DNA from 3 places in the Xanthobacter sediminis genome. Region 3 is predicted to be linked to each of the others. Evidence: riboswitches for the same ligand, from Rfam matches in the RefSeq annotation. Region 3 holds a riboswitch; each other region holds the start of a gene.
The links. A riboswitch is a leader RNA that binds a small molecule or an ion and turns the genes downstream of it on or off. The one in region 3 is predicted to bind cobalamin.
Positions count from the first base shown of each region.

Region 1: it holds a riboswitch for cobalamin, as region 3 does, so the genes downstream of both, V5F61_RS17360 (CbtB domain-containing protein) here and metE (5-methyltetrahydropteroyltriglutamate--homocysteine S-methyltransferase) in region 3, are expected to answer to the same signal.
Region 2: it holds a riboswitch for cobalamin, as region 3 does, so the genes downstream of both, V5F61_RS15335 (TonB-dependent receptor plug domain-containing protein) here and metE (5-methyltetrahydropteroyltriglutamate--homocysteine S-methyltransferase) in region 3, are expected to answer to the same signal.

Region 1 is NZ_JBAFWH010000015.1:43,389-49,131, reverse strand. Features, by position in the region: gene V5F61_RS17370 (methyl-accepting chemotaxis protein) at 162-1,922, shown strand; gene V5F61_RS17365 (histidine phosphatase family protein) at 2,034-2,609, opposite strand; adenosylcobalamin (AdoCbl) riboswitch at 2,676-2,830, shown strand; gene V5F61_RS17360 (CbtB domain-containing protein) at 2,832-3,041, shown strand; gene V5F61_RS17355 (CbtA family protein) at 3,052-3,804, shown strand; gene V5F61_RS17350 (hypothetical protein) at 4,046-4,705, shown strand; gene cobF (precorrin-6A synthase (deacetylating)) at 4,684-5,418, opposite strand; gene cobA (uroporphyrinogen-III C-methyltransferase) at 5,411-5,743, opposite strand, start outside.
Region 2 is NZ_JBAFWH010000011.1:88,256-93,998, forward strand. Features, by position in the region: gene V5F61_RS15330 (ABC transporter substrate-binding protein) at 1-904, opposite strand, end outside; gene V5F61_RS15335 (TonB-dependent receptor plug domain-containing protein) at 918-2,939, opposite strand; cobalamin riboswitch at 3,064-3,267, opposite strand; gene tyrS (tyrosine--tRNA ligase) at 3,391-4,635, opposite strand; gene V5F61_RS15345 (anhydro-N-acetylmuramic acid kinase) at 4,768-5,743, shown strand, end outside.
Region 3 is NZ_JBAFWH010000001.1:276,564-282,306, forward strand. Features, by position in the region: gene metE (5-methyltetrahydropteroyltriglutamate--homocysteine S-methyltransferase) at 1-2,129, opposite strand, end outside; cobalamin riboswitch at 2,236-2,436, opposite strand; gene V5F61_RS01095 (short-chain fatty acyl-CoA regulator family protein) at 2,507-3,916, opposite strand; gene V5F61_RS01100 (isocitrate lyase) at 4,088-5,707, shown strand.

The DNA.
Region 1 (5,743 bases), on a different contig from region 3:
CCCGTCTCGGGAGATGGCTAGGCTAAGGCAACGCCAGTTCGCGCGAGCTGGCGCAACGCCCCCACGGCATCCGCAAGAGAGGCCGGCGGGCGGGGAACGTGCCCGGGCGGGTCGCGCAGGTCCGCCGCGTGGTTTCGTTCGCTCAGGGATGGGAGCACGCCATGTGGGGATTTTCGGGCAGGAGCTCGGCCAGGATCGACGCCGCCATCGTCTCGCCGCAACCGGGCGTTGCGGGGTTGCAGGACAGCCAGGGCCAGCCGGCGGCCGCTGCCGAGACGGCGGCGCCCGCTGCCGATGCCGACTTGATCGTCCTGCTGGAGGCCGACATCCGCCGCGCGGAGTCCCGGCTGGCGAGCGCGGGTGGCGCCATGCGGGCCAGCGCCGCCGCGGGCGTGCGCGACATGGAGCGTATCCGCGGTGATGCCGAGGAGATGACGGCCGAGACCGCCTCCGCCAAGGAGAATGCCGCCGGGCTCGCCCGCGCCATCGGCGCCTTTGCGGAGACGACCCTGGAAATCGGCCGTCAGGCCCAGGTTTCCGGGCGCCTCGCGGGGGAGGCCGAGGCCGCGAGCCGCGACGTGATCGCCGCGACCCAGGAACTGCACGGCGCCATCACGCAGATCCAGGCCATCGTCGCGCTGATCGCCGACATCGCGCGCCAGACCAATCTTCTGGCCCTGAACGCCTCCATCGAGGCCGCGCGGGCGGGATCGGCGGGGGCGGGCTTCGCGGTGGTGGCGAACGAGGTGAAGTCGCTGGCCGGCCAGACCCAGAAGGCGACGCAGGACATCTCCCAGAAGATCGAGCGCCTCGCCCTCGCGGCGAAGGCCAGCGATCAGGCCATCGGCCGGATCGGCACCACCATCGCCGAGATCAGCCCGGTGGCGGCCCGCGTGGCCGATGCCGTCGCCGGGCAGGCGGACACCATGGACGACATCCACCGCAGCGCCGAGGGGGTGGAGCGCTTTGCCGAGACGGTGGCGTCGCGTGCCCTTTCCATCAGCGCTGCCACCGGCGCCGCCGCAGAAACCGGCGCCGAGATCGAGCGCAGCACCGCGCAGGTGGCCGACGGCGTGCGGGAGATGGCCCGCCATCTCCTCAGCGTGCTGCGGCAGACCGCCATGGGCGATCGCCGCCGGTTCGAGCGCTGGCCGGTGGAGATCCACGGCCGCGCCAGCTTCGCCGGCTCCAGCCAGAGCGTGAAGACGCTGGACCTGTCGCAGGGCGGGGTGCTGCTCGCCGCGCTCTCTCCGGCGCCGGTGGTGGGCGCGCCGGTGCGGCTGGAACTGGGCGGCATGGGGCTTCTCGCCGGCCGGGTGGTGGGCATCAGCGCGCTCGGCTGCCATGTGGCCTTCGATGATTGCGAGAACGAGGCCGTCAAGGCGCGCCTCGCTGCTCTCGCCAGGGAGGCGGCGCCCGCCATTGCCCGCGCCAGCGCGGGAGCCGAAAAGGTGCGCCTCGTCCTTGAGGAGGCCTTGCGGAACAGGCTGATCTCGCAGCCGGAGCTGTTCGACACCCAATACCGGCCGGTACCGGGCTCCGACCCCCAGCAGGTGGAGACCGCCTCCCTCCCGCTGCTCGAACGACTGCTGCCCACGCTGATCGAGGCGATGGTGGAAGAGGACCGCAGCTTGGCCTTCTGCGTGGCGGTGGACATCAACGGCTATCTGCCGGTGCACAATGCCCGCTATTCCAAGCCGCAGCGGCCGGGCGACCCTGTGTGGAACAATGCCAACAGCCGCAACCGCCGCATCTTCGATGATCGCGCCGGCCTCCTGGCCGCGCGCAACACCAAGCCCTATCTGGTGCAGGTCTATGCCCGGCAGATGGGCGGCGAGGTGGTGATGATGCGCGAGGTGGATGCGCCCATCTTCGTCGCCGGTCGCCACTGGGGGGCGTTCCGCACCTCCTACAAGCTCTGACCGCAGAAGGGGGCCTCGCGCGCGTATCCTGCCGCGCTCAGGCGTGCGTCGGCGCCCGGCGGGGCGGGTCCGCTCCGGCAATAGGGTGCGTCGTGTCGTCGGACTGCGCCGCTACGCCTCCCGCGTGAGGTTCCGGTTGAGCGATCGCAAGGCCCAGCGCCGCCCGTCGAAGCGCAGGTCGGTCAGGCTCAGCGGCTCCACGTCGATCCGCCAGAAGGCGGCGGCAGGCGCTTCCAGGGCGAGGAGGACGGCGCACCGGATCACGGCCGCGTGGGTCACCGCCACCGTGTGCCCGCGCCCGCCGCTCTGGCGCTCCATCCATGCGGCGAGGCGCGCCTTGAGGGCCGCCACGGTCTCGCCGCCTTGGGGCGGGCGGATGTCGTCCCGCATGAACGCTTCAAAGGCCTTAGGCTCGGATGCCGCGATGTCGGCGATGCCGTGCCCCGCCCACGGGCCGTGATCGAGATCCGCGAGGGCGGGCTCCGCCCCGGCCTCGATCCCAAGGGCCTCCGTGGTCTGCCGGGCGCGCAGGGCCGGGCTCGTAAACGCGCGGTCGTGGCGGGGCAGGCACGCCGCCAGCCCCGCGAGGCCGGCCAGGGTCTGTGATTCTGCCGGCTCGTCCGCCGGAAAGACGGCCCGGCGCATGGCCGCGGTGGGGGCGTGGCTGAGGAGCGTGAGGCGTAGCATGCCATGCAAAATGCCACGGCGTGGCATCGCGATGCCACATTCCGTTGACACGCGGGTGTGCCGGCGCCTAGCTTGGGCCGTCGAATGCCGATTGGAAGCCGGTGAAATTCCGGCACGGTCGCGCCACTGTAGATCGGGGCCTTCATTGTCGTCCCGAAAGTCAGATCTGATCCGCACTCGACCATATTCACCCAGCGGGACGCGTCATCCCCGGAGTGCGCCATGTCTGATCTTGTCCTGAAGCCTGCCGTCCACCCCGCTCCCATCCCGGTGAGCGAGATCCTGCCGTGGGCGGTGTTCGCTGGTCTCATCCTCCTGCTCGCCATCTATTTCGTCGGCGCGGAGGAGGGAGCCACATCCCTCATTTCCGGGTCCTACGTGCACGAATTCGTGCACGACGGGCGCCATCTCCTCGGCTTTCCCTGCCACTGAGGAGCGCGTCATGGTCGGAAATCTCCTGCTGCGCGGCATGCTTGTCGGCGTGGTCGCGGGACTTCTCGCGTTCGGGTTCGCGCGGGTGTTCGGGGAACCCCCGGTGGCGCACGCCATCGCACTGGAGGAAGCCGCGGGCCAGGCGAAGGGCGAAGCGCCCGAGCCGGAGCTCGTGAGCCGCGAAGTGCAGGCCGGCGTCGGCCTGTTCACGGGCGTCGTCACCTTCTCCGCCGCCCTGGGCGGCCTGTTCGCGCTGGTCTTCGCCTTTTCCCAGGGCCGGCTGACGACCCTGTCGCCGCGGGCGACCGCGGGCCTTCTGGCGCTGGGCGGCTTCGTCGTGCTGGTGTTGGTGCCGGGGCTGAAATATCCGCCCAATCCGCCGGCGGTGGGCGACCCGGAAACCATCGGCCTCAGGACCCAGCTCTACTTCGCCATGCTGGTGGCTTCGCTGGTCGCCGCTTCCGCCTCGGTGGCGCTCGTCCGCCGGCTGCGCGCCGGGCTCGGCGCCTGGAACGCCGTGCTCGCCGGGGTCGCCGCCTATGCGCTGCTCGTGGTGCTCCTCCAGGCCGCGCTGCCGTCGGTCAACGAGGTGCCCGAGCAGTTCCCCGCCACGCTGCTGTGGCAGTTCCGCCTCGCCTCCCTGGGCCTCCAGGCGATCATATGGACGACGCTGGGCCTGCTGTTCGGGTACGTGGCGGAACGCACCCTCGCTCATGCCGGCTCGGGCTCCGCGCGGCTCACCCCCGTGGCGGGCGCGCGATAGCGTGTTCCTGGTTGGGGGAGGTTGAGGCTCCGCCCGCGGACTATCGGCTCACGGCCTGCGCGATCGCCGTGAGCTGGTGCCCGCTTCTGGTGCAAACCCGGCAAGCCGCGCCCCATCCACGCAGCGCACGTGCGGGCCTTCACACGGGTGGAAATGATTCATCCCCCGGGGTCCTGGCCGTGGCCCGCATGGGCTCCCTCGCGTTCTCGATCCCTTCAAGCGAGATTGGACGTCTCCCGGCATGAAGAAGAGTGAAGCCGATGCGGGCGGAAGGCGTTCCGGCGCGTGCGTCTGGCGGCTGGCGTTGCTCGTGCCGGCATGGCTGGCGCTGCTGGCGCCGCTTCCGGCCAACGCCCACCGGCAGACGGTGCAGGGCGAGCGGAGCGGGCTCGAGATCGCCGGCCTCACCCATGGCGAGATGGCTGTGATCGCGGGCTATGCGCCGGCCATCCGCGCCGCGGCGCAGAGCCAGATGCGGACCGATCCCACCTTCCGGCGGCTCGCGAACTTCGCCGCGCTCCAGCGCACCTATTGCCTGTGGGGCCTGATGCCCGGCAGCGTGGCCGACGAGGACAGCCCCTTCAACGCCTGCATGCACGCCTATCTTTCGGCGCTGCGCGCGTTGCTCGTGCACATGCGGGACATGCCGGGCCGGCAGGATGCGGCCCTGAAGCTCGACCAGGAGATGACGCGGGAGCTGGAGCGTAACGCCGCCTTCAACGTCATCTGTCAGTTCAGCAGCGAGAGCTTCAACACGGCCGAGGTCATCATGCCGGAATGGCGGGACATCGCCCGCCATCCGCCGAGCCTGCTTGCGGCCGGCGGGGTGGTGGTGGCGCTGGGCGCTGCCGGGGCGGCGCTGTTCCGCCGGCCGGGCGCTCACCCGCGCCGCAGCAGATAGGTATCCATGATCCAGCCGTGCCGCGCGCGGGCAGCGGCGCGGGCGGCGAGGATGCGGGGGCCCGCCTGCGCCAGCGGGCCCGCCTCCAAAACCTGCTCGGGCATGCCGAGGAAGGCGCCCCACCAGACGTGGAGGCCCTCCGGCTCAAGCCCCTGGAAGCTGCATTCGCCGTCCAGCATCACCACGATGGTGTCCGCGCCCTGCGGCCAGCCGAAATCGCGCAGGCGGCGGCCGGTGGTCACGGTGACCGGGCCGTTGACGGTGTTGAAGGGGATGGCGTGTGCGGCCGTGAGGGCCTGCAATGCCGAGATGCCCGGCACCACCTTGATGCGGGGGCGCGGATCGAGCCGCGATGCGATGCGCAACGTGCTGTCGTAGAGCCCCGGATCGCCCCACACCATCAGCGCCACGGGGCCCTCGGGCCGCGCCTGGGCGATGGCACGCGCCCATATGGCGGCGATCTCGTCATGCCAGCGCCGGACGCGCTCCAGATAGGGCAGGCTCTCGTCGCGGACGGGCATGTCGAACTCCGCCACCGGCGCCGTGCTGCCGCAATCCTTGAGGATGGCGCGGCGCAGGTCCGCGAGGTCGGCCTTGTCCGGCCCCTTGCGGGGCACGAGGATCAGAGCCGCGTCGCGTAGGGCCCTTTGGGCCTCGCGCGTGACGTGGTCCGGGTTGCCGGTGCCGATGCCGACCAGCCAAAGCTCAGTCAAAGCCCACCCCCAGTTCCGCGAGCGGGCCGTAGACGATGAGCGCCGGCCGGGGGCTCACCGCGCCGGCAAGGCGCTCCGCCAGGGTGGCGACGGTGAGGCGCTGGAGCGCCTGCTCCGGCGTGCCCACCGCTTCCGCCAGCAAAGCGGGGGTGTCGGCCGGCAGGCCGCGCGCCAGGAGCGCGGCGGCGAGGGCCGGGAAGGTGCGCTGGCCCATGAACACCACCGTGCAGGCTCGGGGGTCGGCCAGCGCGGCGAGATCGATATCTTCAGGCAGCCCGCCGTCCGCGTCGTGCCCGGTCACGAACTGCACGCGCCGCGCGGTGAG
Region 2 (5,743 bases), on a different contig from region 3:
CATGGGCCGCCTTCGACAGGCGCGTGAAGGCTTCGCCGAGCTGCGGCCCCACGCAGGCCCACAGCCGCAGCGGCATGGGCGCGATGCGCCAGTGCGCCAGCGCCTCGGTGATGGCGGGGTGGCGCATCATCTCCCGCGCGAGGGAGGGCGGCGCGCCGGGCTCGTCATCCACCACCAGCACGTCTGGCCGGGCAGCAAGGATCTCCTCCAGGGAGAGCTGGCCGAGCTTGTCGGGGGAGAGGCGGGCGGCCACGTTGTCGAGCCCCGCCCGGCGCATGAGGTCATCGGGCAGGCTGTCGCGGCCGACCGTGAAGCCGTTGGGGCGCAGCACCACAGTGCGCGGGGCCGGGTGGGGCGGCGGCGGGGCGGCGGCGAGGGTGTCCTGGATCTCCCGCACCATCTCCTCGCCCTTCTCGGGCACGCCGAGGCGGGCCGCCACGGCGCGGATCTGCGCATAGCCCTCCTCCAGGTTCGCGGGAATGGTGAGCTCCATCACCGGAATGCCGAAGCGCTGCAGCAGCGCCACCGTGCTGCGTGTGGTGAAGGCGCCGGCGAGCACGAGGTCGGGCGCCAGCGGCACCACTTCTTCCGCGAGGCCCCGGTTGACCGGGATGCCGGCGGCGAGGTCCGTCACCGTGGAACTCACCGGATCGGCCGCGAGGCTGGTGACGGAAATGACGCTGCCTTTGGGCGCGAGGCGCAGCGCCAGCTCGTCGGCGCAGAGGTTCAGCGAGACGATGCGGCGGGGCGGGGCTGCGGCTTCCGGCCCGGCCGCCCGCGCCGGCGCGCAAAGCGCCGGGGCGAGCGCAGCGGCAGCGATCACCGCCGCCGCCAGGATGCGGCGCGCTCCCCCCCGGCCGGCCAAGCCGGCGGCGGAAAGGGGAGGGGGGGAGGCGCGCTTCACGGGTCGTCGGTCCTCAGTAGGTGAGCTTCAGGCCGGCGTAGGCGGACATGCCGGGGGCCAGATAGCCGTTGGGGTTCTCGTAGGTTTCATCGAACAGATTGTCGATGCGCCCGAAGATCTTGACGTTCTGGTTGACGGTGTAGTTCGCCGCCACGTTGAAGATGGTGTAGCCGGGCTGCTCCACGAAGGCATAGGTGGTGCGGTCGATGTCCCACCAGTCGGAGAGATACACCAGGGTGGCGGTGAGGGTGAGCGGCTCCACCGGCTGCCAGTTGACCGCCAGCGACACCTTGTTCTTCGGGCGGCGCAGGGGCGTGCAGGTGTCGATGCCCGTGGGCGCGCAGGAGCCGGGCGAAACCCCGTCCTCGGGGTGGCCGACGGTGTCGGTATAGGTGTAGTCCGCGCGCACGGAGAGATTGTCGGTGACCTTCACGGCCACGAAGGCTTCCCAGCCGTCCGTGGTGACGCTGGCGATGTTGGAGTTGCTCCAGACATAGGTGGAAACCTGGACCGAATTGATCAGGTTCGTGATGTCGTTGCTGAAATAGGTGGCGCCGAAGCTCACGCGGTCCTGCCACAGGGCCTGCTCGAAGCCGGCGTCCCAGCCGGTGCTTTCCTCCGGCTGAAGGTCGGGGTTGCCGCCCGAGGGGGCATAGAGCTGGTAGAGGGTGGGCGCCTTGAAGCCGGTGCCATAGGTGACCTTCAGCTTGGTGCCGGTCTCCGGGAACAGGAGCGCCGGGGCGAGGCGCCAGGTGGTGTGGTCGCCGAAGTCGTCATTGCTGTCGTAGCGCACGTTGGCGGCGAGGAAGAGGCGCTCGAACAAGGTGGACTGGAGCTGGGCATAGCCGGCGGTGTCGCCGGTGCTGGCGTCCATGCTCGACCACGCGCTCTCGCTGGTCATGCTCTCGTTGTAGCGCTCCACGCCCAGGAGGATGCTCTGGCCGGGCATGAAGGTGTAGTTGGAGCGCCAGTAATAGGTCTGCCGGTCGCCGTCATAGGCGCTCACATTGTCCGGATAGGGGCTGGCATTGTCGCGCTGGTAGTCGGTGGCGGAGACGCCAAAAGTGCTCACCAGCTTGTCGTCGAGCGCCTTCCACAGCCCTTCCGCCTTGCCGATGAAATACTTGCCGTAGCCGGTGTCCTGCATGGGCGCGGGATAGCCGGTATAGGTCGCGTAATTGTAGAGGTCGGAGGTGTAGGCGAGCTGGGTCTGGATGTAGCGGGCGACGAGGTTCACCGAGAAGGCGTCGTTGATGTCGGCGTCGAGGCGGCCGGAATAGGTCCAGTTGTCGGAGTTGTTGTTGTTCGCCACCTCGCCGGGAAGCAGGATGTTCTGCGGCGTCACCGGGATCGCGGTGGAGGCGAAGTGGCCGACATTGAAGGCATAGCCGATATTGTCGTTGTAGCCGCCGGTGAGGCTTCCGACCTGGTTGAAGGTGCCGAGCGCGCCCGCCTCCAGGTATCCGGCGGCCTTGGCCGGGCCCGAGCCGCGCTCGGTGGTCATGGAGATGACGCCGCCGATGGCATCCGAGCCGTAGAGGCCGCTCTGCGGGCCGCGCAGCACCTCCATGCGGGCGAAATCGTTGGTGTAGAGGGTGCTGAGGTCGAAGGCCCCGTTGGCGCTGGAGGGGTCGCCGAGGTCGATGCCGTCGAGCAGGATCTTGGTCTGGTTGGAATTGGTGCCGCGCATGAAGACGGAGGTGGAGCCGCCGGGCCCGCCCGTCTGCACCACATTGAGGCCGGGCACCGACTGCAGCGCGTCCGGCACGTCGCGGCGCTGGGTCTCGTCCAGCTCCTGGCGGGTGATGACGGTGACGGAGCTCGCCACCTCGTTCGCGGGCGTGGGAATGGTGGTGGCGCTCACCACCACGTCTGGAAGCTCGATCTGGCTGCCGTCGGCCTGGGCGCCGCCCGCCGATTGGGCGAGCGCCGGAGTCGCCGCCAGGAGGGCGACGAGGCTCGCGGAGAAGGAGAGCGGGGCGATACGGCGCAGGTGGCCGGAAAAGGCGATGGCTGAAGGCGGGACGGCGGACATGCGGACCTCGGGCGGGACGCCAGTGGCACGTCACCGCGAACGAGGGCCCGAGCACCGCGCCGCCCTAAAGGCCGCGCGCCGCGAACCAGCCCGCCACCGGAACACCCCGCCCGATGAGCCCGCGTGTGACCACGGATCGACGGCAGGTCTCCTGGCTCGCGGGTCATCGCCCTTCGCCGCCTTCCCAGGCCCCGAGTGCCCAGTGGCGTTTCGGCGAAGGGCTCGCCGCTTACAGTTGCGGGGGCAGCTGCGGAATGGGGCGCTTCGCGCCCGCACCGCATTCCCTTTTGATTCCTCTGGGAGGAATACCGTCAAGCCGCAACCTAGGCGAGGGGTTGTCGGCACGTCAATGCCCCGCTTCCGCGCCCCTTCCGCCACAATTCCTTATACGTGGCGACTGTTGCGCCGCGGCATCACCGCCGGCCCCGGCCGGGGCCGGCGGCAGGCGCGTTCACACCGGCTTCAGCAGCACGTGCTTCTTCTTGCCGAGGGAGAGCTTGATGACGCCCTCGGCGGTGAGCGCGGCGGGGGTAAGCGCGGCCTTTTCGTCGGTCACGGCGGCGTCGTTCACCTTCAGCCCACCGCCCTTGATCTGGCGGCGCGCCTCGCTGGTGGAGGCGACGAGCCCCGCCAGCACGAAGGCGTTGGCGACCCCCAGGCCGGCCTCGAGCTGCGCGGCGGGCACGTCCACCGTGGGCAGGTTCACCGCCAGCGCACCCTCCTCGAAGGTGGCGCGCGCGGTCTCCCGCGCCTGCTCGGCGGCGGCGCGGCCATGCAGCAGGGTGGTCGCCTCGGTGGCGAGCACCTCCTTGGCGATGTTGATTTCCTGGTCCTTCAGGGCGGCGAGGCGGGCGATCTCGTCCAGCGGCAGCTCGGTGAACAGCTTCAGGAAGCGCTCCACGTCGGCGTCGCCGGCATTGCGCCAGTACTGCCAGTATTCGTAAGGCGCGAGCAGCTCGGCATCGAGCCACACCGCGCCGCCGGCGGTCTTGCCCATCTTGGCGCCGGAAGAGGTGGTGAGCAGCGGCGTGGTGAGGGCGAAAAGGTCGGCCCCATGCATGCGCCGGCCCAGCTCCATGCCGTTGACGATGTTGCCCCACTGGTCGGAGCCGCCCATCTGCAGGATGCAGCCGTGGCGCTTGGAAAGCTCCACGAAGTCATAGGCCTGCAGGATCATGTAGTTGAATTCGAGGAAAGTGAGCGGCTGCTCGCGGTCCAGGCGCAGCTTCACCGAATCGAACGTGAGCATGCGGTTGATGGTGAAGTGCGGCCCCACCTCCCGCAGCAGGGGAATGTACTTCAGCTCGTCCAGCCAGTCCGCGTTGTTGGCCATCACGGCGCCCGCCTCGAAATCGAGGAAGCGGGCGAACACCTTGCGGATGGACGCGATGTTCGCGTTAATCTGCTCGTCGGTGAGCATCTTGCGCTGGGTGTCCTTGCCGGACGGGTCGCCGATCTTGGTGGTGCCGCCGCCCATGAGGGCGATGGGGTTGTGCCCCGTGCGCTGCAGGGTGCGCAGCATCATGATGGAGAGCAGGTGCCCCGCGTGCAGGCTGGAGGCGGTGGCATCGAAGCCGATATAGGCGGTGATGGGCCCTTCCGCGGCCTTGGCATCGAGGCGCTCGAGGTCCGAGCACTGGTGGATGTAGCCGCGCGCGTCGAGCGTGCGCAGGAAATCGGAACGGAAGGTGGTCATCGCGATCAGTCGGTTGGAGGCGCGTTACGCGCGCGGAAAGGAAGCGTGGTGTATCAGGTCCGGCGCCGGATTGCATGGGGGGAGGGCGCCCCCGTGGCATGCCCGGTACCGAAGCGGGAGAGGAAGCACGGCATGCGCGTCGTCGGGCTGATGAGCGGCACCTCCATGGACGGCATCGACGCCGCCCTCATCGACACCGATGGGGAGGCCATCTCCTGGCTCGGGCCGTCGCTGACCGTGCCCTACGATCTCGAAACCCGCGCCCTGCTGGAACAGGCCATGGCCGATGCGCGGGGTGTGAACGCCCGCACCGACCGGCCGGGGGCGCTGGCGCCGGCGGAACGGCGCATCACCGATCTCCATGCCGAGGCGGTGCGCGCGCTGCTGGTGCCGCTGCGCCTTTCGGCCGGCGATATTGACCTCGTGGGCTTCCACGGCCAGACGGTGCTGCACCGGCCGGATGCGCGGCTCACCGTGCAGATCGGGGAGGGGGCACGGCTCGCGGCGTCGCTCGGCGTGCCCGTGGTCGCCGACTTCCGCGCCGCCGACGTGGCGGCGGGGGGGCAGGGCGCGCCGCTGGTGCCCGTGTTCCATGCGGCCCTCGCCGCCGGCATCGGCGGGCCGCGCCCGCTGGCGGTGCTGAACGTGGGTGGGGTGGCGAACGTCACGGTGATCGACGGCGCGGCACCGCCCGTCGCCTGCGACACCGGGCCGGGCAACGCCCTTCTGGATGATTTCATGATGTCCCGCACCGGTCGACCCTTCGACGCTGACGGCGCCGCCGCCGCGCGCGGGCGGGTGGACGCGGCGGCGGTGGCCGCCGTACTGGACCATCCCTTCTTCCGGGAGGCCCCGCCCAAATCGCTGGATCGCAATGCTTTCCGGGAACATGCGGCAGCCCGCATGGGGCTCGCTGCCCTGAGCGTGGAGGACGGCGCGGCGACCCTCACCGCGCTGACGGCGGCCAGCATCGCTGCGGTGGTGCCACTGTTGCCGGCGCCGCCCCGGCGCTGGATCGTGGCCGGCGGCGGCGCGCGCAATCCCACACTTTTGGCCATGCTGGCGGCGCGGCTCGGGGCGGAGGTCGTCGCCGCCGAGGCGGTCGGCT
Region 3 (5,743 bases):
TACTTGTAGGTCTTGAAGGCATCGAGCAGCTCCATCTTCGAGCGCGAGGTCTCGATGGAGATGACGTCCGCGTCCATGGCGGCGATGGCGTCGATGATGTCGTTGAACTCCGAGTAGCACATGTGGGTGTGGATCTGCGTCTCGTCGGCGACGCCCGAGGCGCACAGGCGGAAGCACTCCACCGCCCAGGCGAGATACGCGCCCCACTGCCCGCGGCGCAGCGGCAGCCCCTCGCGCAGGGCGGCCTCGTCGATCTGGATCATGGCAGCGCCCGCCCGCTCCAGGTCCTCGACCTCGTCGCGGATGGCGAGGGCGATCTGCCGGCAGGCGGCGGCACGGGGGATGTCGTCACGCACGAACGACCAGTTGAGGATGGTCACCGGGCCGGTGAGCATGCCCTTGAGGGGCCTCCGCGTGAGCGACTGGGCGTAGCGCCACCACGCCACCGTCATGGGCGCGGGGCGGGAGACATCGCCGAACAGGATCGGCGGGCGCACATAGCGCGAGCCGTAGCTCTGCACCCAGCCGTGCCTGGTGAAGGCGAAGCCGGAAAGCTGCTCGCCGAAATACTGCACCATGTCGTTGCGCTCGAACTCGCCATGGACCAGCACGTCGAGGCCGATCTCCTCCTGCCAGCGCACCGCCCGCGCCGTCTCCTCGCGCAGGAAGGCGGCGTAGGCGCCGTCGTCGAGCGCGCCCTTGGCATGGGCGGCGCGGGCCTTGCGCACCTCCTCCGTCTGCGGGAAGGAGCCGATGGTGGTGGTGGGAAAAGCCGGCAGGCCGAAGCGCCGCCGCTGCAGCTCGGCGCGCGCGGCGAAGGAATTCTTCCGGCGCGCCATTTCGTCCGTGACCATGGCGATGCGGGAGGCGACGGCGGCATTGTGCACCTTGGGCGAGGCGCGTCGCGTCGCGGCGGCCGCGGCGGAAGCCTCGAGCGCGACCTTCACCTCGTCGCGCGCGCCGGAGAGCGCGGCGGCGAGCACGCGCAGCTCGTCCATCTTCTGCAGCGAGAAGGACAGCCAGGACTTGAGCTCCGGGTCGAGATCGGTCTCCTGGTCCAGATCGATGGGGACATGGAGGAGCGAGCAGGAGGGCGCGATCTGGACATGATCGGTGCCGCGCCGCGCCACCACATCCTTCAGGCGCTCCACCAGGGCCGGCAGATCCGCCCGCCAGATGTTGCGCCCGTCGACGGCGCCGAGCGAGAGCACGAGGCCCTTCGGCGCCCGCGCCGCCACCGTTTCGAGCTGTTCCGGTGCGCGGGAGAGATCGAGGTGCAGGCCCGCCACCGGCAGGGAAAGAGCCGTGTCCAGATTGTCGTCGAGCGCGCCGAAATAGGTGGCGAGCATGATCTTGAGGCTGGGCAGCGCGCGGGCGAAGGCGCCGTAGGCGCGGCGCAGGGCGTCACGGGTGGCCTCGTCGAGGTCGAGCACCAGGCAGGGCTCGTCCACCTGCACCCATTCCGCGCCGTTGGCGACGAGGCGGCGCAGCATGTCCGTGTAGACCGGCAGCAGGTTTCCGAGCAGGGAGAGGGGATCGAAGTCCGCCGCCTTGGACTTGGCGAGCTTCAGGAAGGTGACGGGGCCGAGCAGCACAGGGCGTGTCTCATAGCCCAGGGCCCTGGCCTCGCGATATTCCTCCACGGCCTTGAGGGAGGCGAGCTCGAAGCGCTGGCCGGGCGCGAGCTCGGGCACCATGTAATGGTAGTTGGTGTCGAACCACTTCGTCATTTCCTGGGCCGGGGCACCCGCGCCGGCGTGGTGGACGTGGCCGCAGGCGCCTGTTGCCGCGCCGCCGCTGCCGCGCGCCATGGCGAAATAGGTGGAGAGCGGCACCTTGCCGCCGCTCCAGCCGTAGGCCTCGGGAATGGCGCCCACCATCACGCTGGTGTCCAGCACCTGATCGTAGAGCGAGAAGTCGTTGGAGGGGATGACGGTGATGCCCCGCGCCTTCTGCCGCGCCCAGTTCTGCGCGCGCAGGGCGGCGGCGGCGGCGAGCAGCTCCGCTTCGGAGGTCTTGCCGGCCCAGTGGCTTTCGAGCGCGGCCTTCAGCTCGCGGCGCGGGCCGATGCGGGGCGTGCCCAGGGTGGCGACGGGGATGGTGGAGCGGAAATTGGCGGAGGCGGTCACGGCATGAAGCCCTTGTGCTGTGGGCGGGCCGTGAGGGCAGGCGTCGAGCCTCCGCGCGGCGGGAGCCGGCGGAGCCTGAGCGCACCACCGGGACACCCCGCCCGAGGACGTTTCTGTTGCCGGGGCAGGTCTCCTGGCTCACGGGTCACGGCCTTGCGTCCGCCTTCCCGGGCTTGCGCCCAGTGGCATGGATGGAGCTTGGCTCGCCGCTGACAGTTGCGGGGGCAGCGCCGGCTTCGCACCGGCTTCCCTCTTAGCCGCGGCGCCGGAAAAACCGGTCCGCGGAACCTCGACGCCGGGCAGTCTGTTCGGGGAAGATGACGCTGTCAAGCGCCATATAAGGACATGCTTATGTCGTAATTTCATTTGCAGGCGCTTCAGCCCGCCGCATAGGGCGTGAAGGCGCTGCGGTTCTCGTCCACCGCCAGCGGGCGGCCGATGAGAGGAAAGGCGCGCTGGGGGCAGGCGGGGCGCTCGCACACCTTGCAACCGGCTCCGATGGGGGTCGCCGCAGCCGGGTCCGCGAGGGCGAGGCCGCGCGAGTAGACGAGCCGCCCGGCATGGCGGATGTCGCAGCCGAGGCCGATGGCGAAGGTCTTGCCGGGATCGCCGTAGCCCCCGGCGGCGTGGTGCACGGTGCGCGCGATCCACAGATAGGTGCGCCCGTCCGGCATCTGTGCCTGCTGGGTGAGGATGCGGCCGGGCTGGGCGAACGCCTCGTAGACGTTCCACAGCGGGCAGGTGCCGCCCACGCGCGAGAAGTGGAAATCGGTGGCCGACTGGCGCTTGGAGATGTTGCCCGCCCGGTCCACCCGGATGAAGAAGAACGGCACCCCCAGCGCCCCCGGCCGCTGCAGCGATGAGAGGCGGTGGCAGATGGTCTCAAAGCCGACCCCGAAGCGCGCGCCGAGCCGCTCGATGTCGTAGCGCTCCGCCTCCGCGGCCTTGAGGAAGGCGCCGTAGGGCATCAGCAGCGCGCCGGCGAAATAGTTGGCGAGGCCGATGCGGGCGAGGGCGTGGGTTTCCGGCGCGCCCTGGGCCGCCGCGCGGGCGAGGCGGGTGATGGCCTCGCCCGCCTCCAGGAAGGCGAGCTGGGTGGCGATCTGGAATGCGCGCTGGCCGTCGTCGAGCCGGCGGGAGAGGCGCAATACACGCTCGCCGGGCAGGAACCGGCGCTGGCTCTCGCCTTCGGCACGCGCCACGCGCACGCCATGGCGCGCTTCCAGATGGCGGGCAAGGCCCTCGGCCATGTCGCCGGCGCTGAGATCCGCGTTCTGCGCCAGCTTTTCGGCGGCCTCGTCCAGCTCCGCGAAGTAGTTGTGGTGGGCATAGAAGAAATCGCGCACCTGCTCGTAGGGCATGGGCGCGGCGTGGGTTGCGATGCCGCCGGTGCCGAGGCCGAGCTCGCCCGCCATGGCATCCGCCCGCTCCAGCGCGTGGCGCCAGCGCCGGTGCAGGGCCACCACGGCGCGGCCGAGCGCGGGCATGGCGGAGGCGACCTCCTTCAGCTCGGCGAGGCTCACCTGCTCGCCGTTGAGCGGATCGGCGAACACCTCGCGCAGGTCCGCCACCAGCCGCCCCTCGTCCCCCTCCGAGAACAGCTGCACGTCCACGCCGAAGATTTCGTTTATCTTCAGCAGCACCGGCACGGTGAGGGGGCGCTGGTTCTTCTCCAATTGGTTGAGATAGCTGGCGGAGAGGCCGAGCGCCTGGGCCAGCGCCGCCTGGGTGAGGCCCCGTTCCTCCCGCAGCCGCTTCAGGCGCACGCCGACGAAGGTCTTCTTCATGCCCGGCTCCGGGATTCGCAACATTTGCAAATCAGCGGTCTATGCCTCGCAAATCCACGCATTTTCAGTCATTCCGCGCTGTCTCGTTGGCAAATATTGTGAGGAAACGATCCGGCTGCAAGACAAATCGCAGCCGGTGCGCAGCAGCCGAAACGCGAAGAGGAAGACCCCATGGGCCAGCGCAAGAGCTACGCCGAACTCGCCGCCGAACTGAAGGCGCGGTTCCCCGAAGGCGTGGCGGCCGGCGGCGTGAGCGTGGACGACATCATCCAGCTCCGCCTCCAGAACACATTCGACACCCATCTCGACATCGCCCGCGCCATGGCCAGGGTGATGCGTGCCGACATGGCGGCCTATGACGCCGACTCCTCCCGCTTCACCCAGTCGCTGGGCTGCTGGTCGGGCTTCCACGCGCAGCAGATGATCAAGTCCGTGAAGCGCCTGAAGGGCACGGCGAAGGGCGCCTACGTCTACCTTTCCGGCTGGATGGTGGCGGGCCTGCGCAACCGCTTCGGCCACCTGCCGGACCAGTCCATGCATGAGAAGACCTCGGTGGCGGACCTGATCGAGGAGATCTACGTCTCCCTGCGCCAGGCGGACGAGGTGGCCATCAACGACCTGTTCAAGGCGCTCAAGGCCGCGCGCGCCAAGGGCGACCGGGCCGCCGAGGCCGAGGCCATCGCCGCCATCGACAGTTTCGAGACCCATGTGGTGCCGATCATCGCCGACATCGACGCGGGCTTCGGCAACGAGCATGCCACCTACCTGCTCGCCAAGGAGATGATCAAGGCCGGCGCCTGCTGCCTCCAGATCGAGAACCAGGTGTCCGACGCCAAGCAGTGCGGCCACCAGGACGGCAAGGTGACGGTGCCGCGCGAGGACTTCATCGAGAAGCTGCGCGCCTGCCGCCTCGCCTTCGAGGAGCTGGGGGTGGAGGATGGCGTCATCGTCGCCCGCACCGACAGCCTCGGTGCCGGCCTGACCCAGAAGATCCCCGTGAGCCGGGAACCCGGCGACCTCGCCAGCCAGTACAACAAGTGGCTGAAGACCTCGCCGGTCACGCTCTCCGACCCGCTGAGGGAAGGCGAGCTCGCCATCGTGCTCGACGGCGCGCTGGTACGCCCGGAGCGGCTCGCCAACGGCCTGTTCGCGTTCAAGGCGGGCACCGGCCGCGCCCGCGTGATCGAGGATTGCATCGCCTCCCTCACCCAGGGCGGGGCCGATCTCCTGTGGATCGAGACCGACACGCCCAACGTGAAGGAGATCGCGGGCATGGTGGCGGAGATCCGCGCCGTGGTCCCGGGCGCCAAGCTCACCTACAACAACTCGCCCTCCTTCAACTGGACCCTCAACCTGCGCAAGCAGGTGCGCGCCGAATGGATCGCGCAGGGCCGCGCGGGGGCGGAGAGCTATCCGGATGGGCTCCAGCTCATGTCCGCGAAGCTCGACGGCGACGAGCTGGGGCAGGAGGCGGACCGGCGCCTCGCGCAGTTCCAGGCGGATATTTCGGCGCAGGCCGGCGTGTTCCACAATCTCATCACGCTGCCGACCTTCCACCTCACGGCCAAGAGCATGGACGAGCTGAGCCACGGCTACTTCGGCGCCGACCGCATGAAGGCTTACGTGAATACGGTTCAGCGCGAGGAGATCCGGCGCGGCGTTTCGGCTGTGAAGCACCAGCACGAGGTGGGCTCCGATCTCGGTGACACCTTCAAGGAGATGGTGGGCGGCGAGCGGGCGCTGAAGGCCGGCGGACACGCCAACACCATGAACCAGTTCGCGGCGGAGTGACCTCCCGCCCCGTTCCCTCTCTCGGCGTGGAAGGCG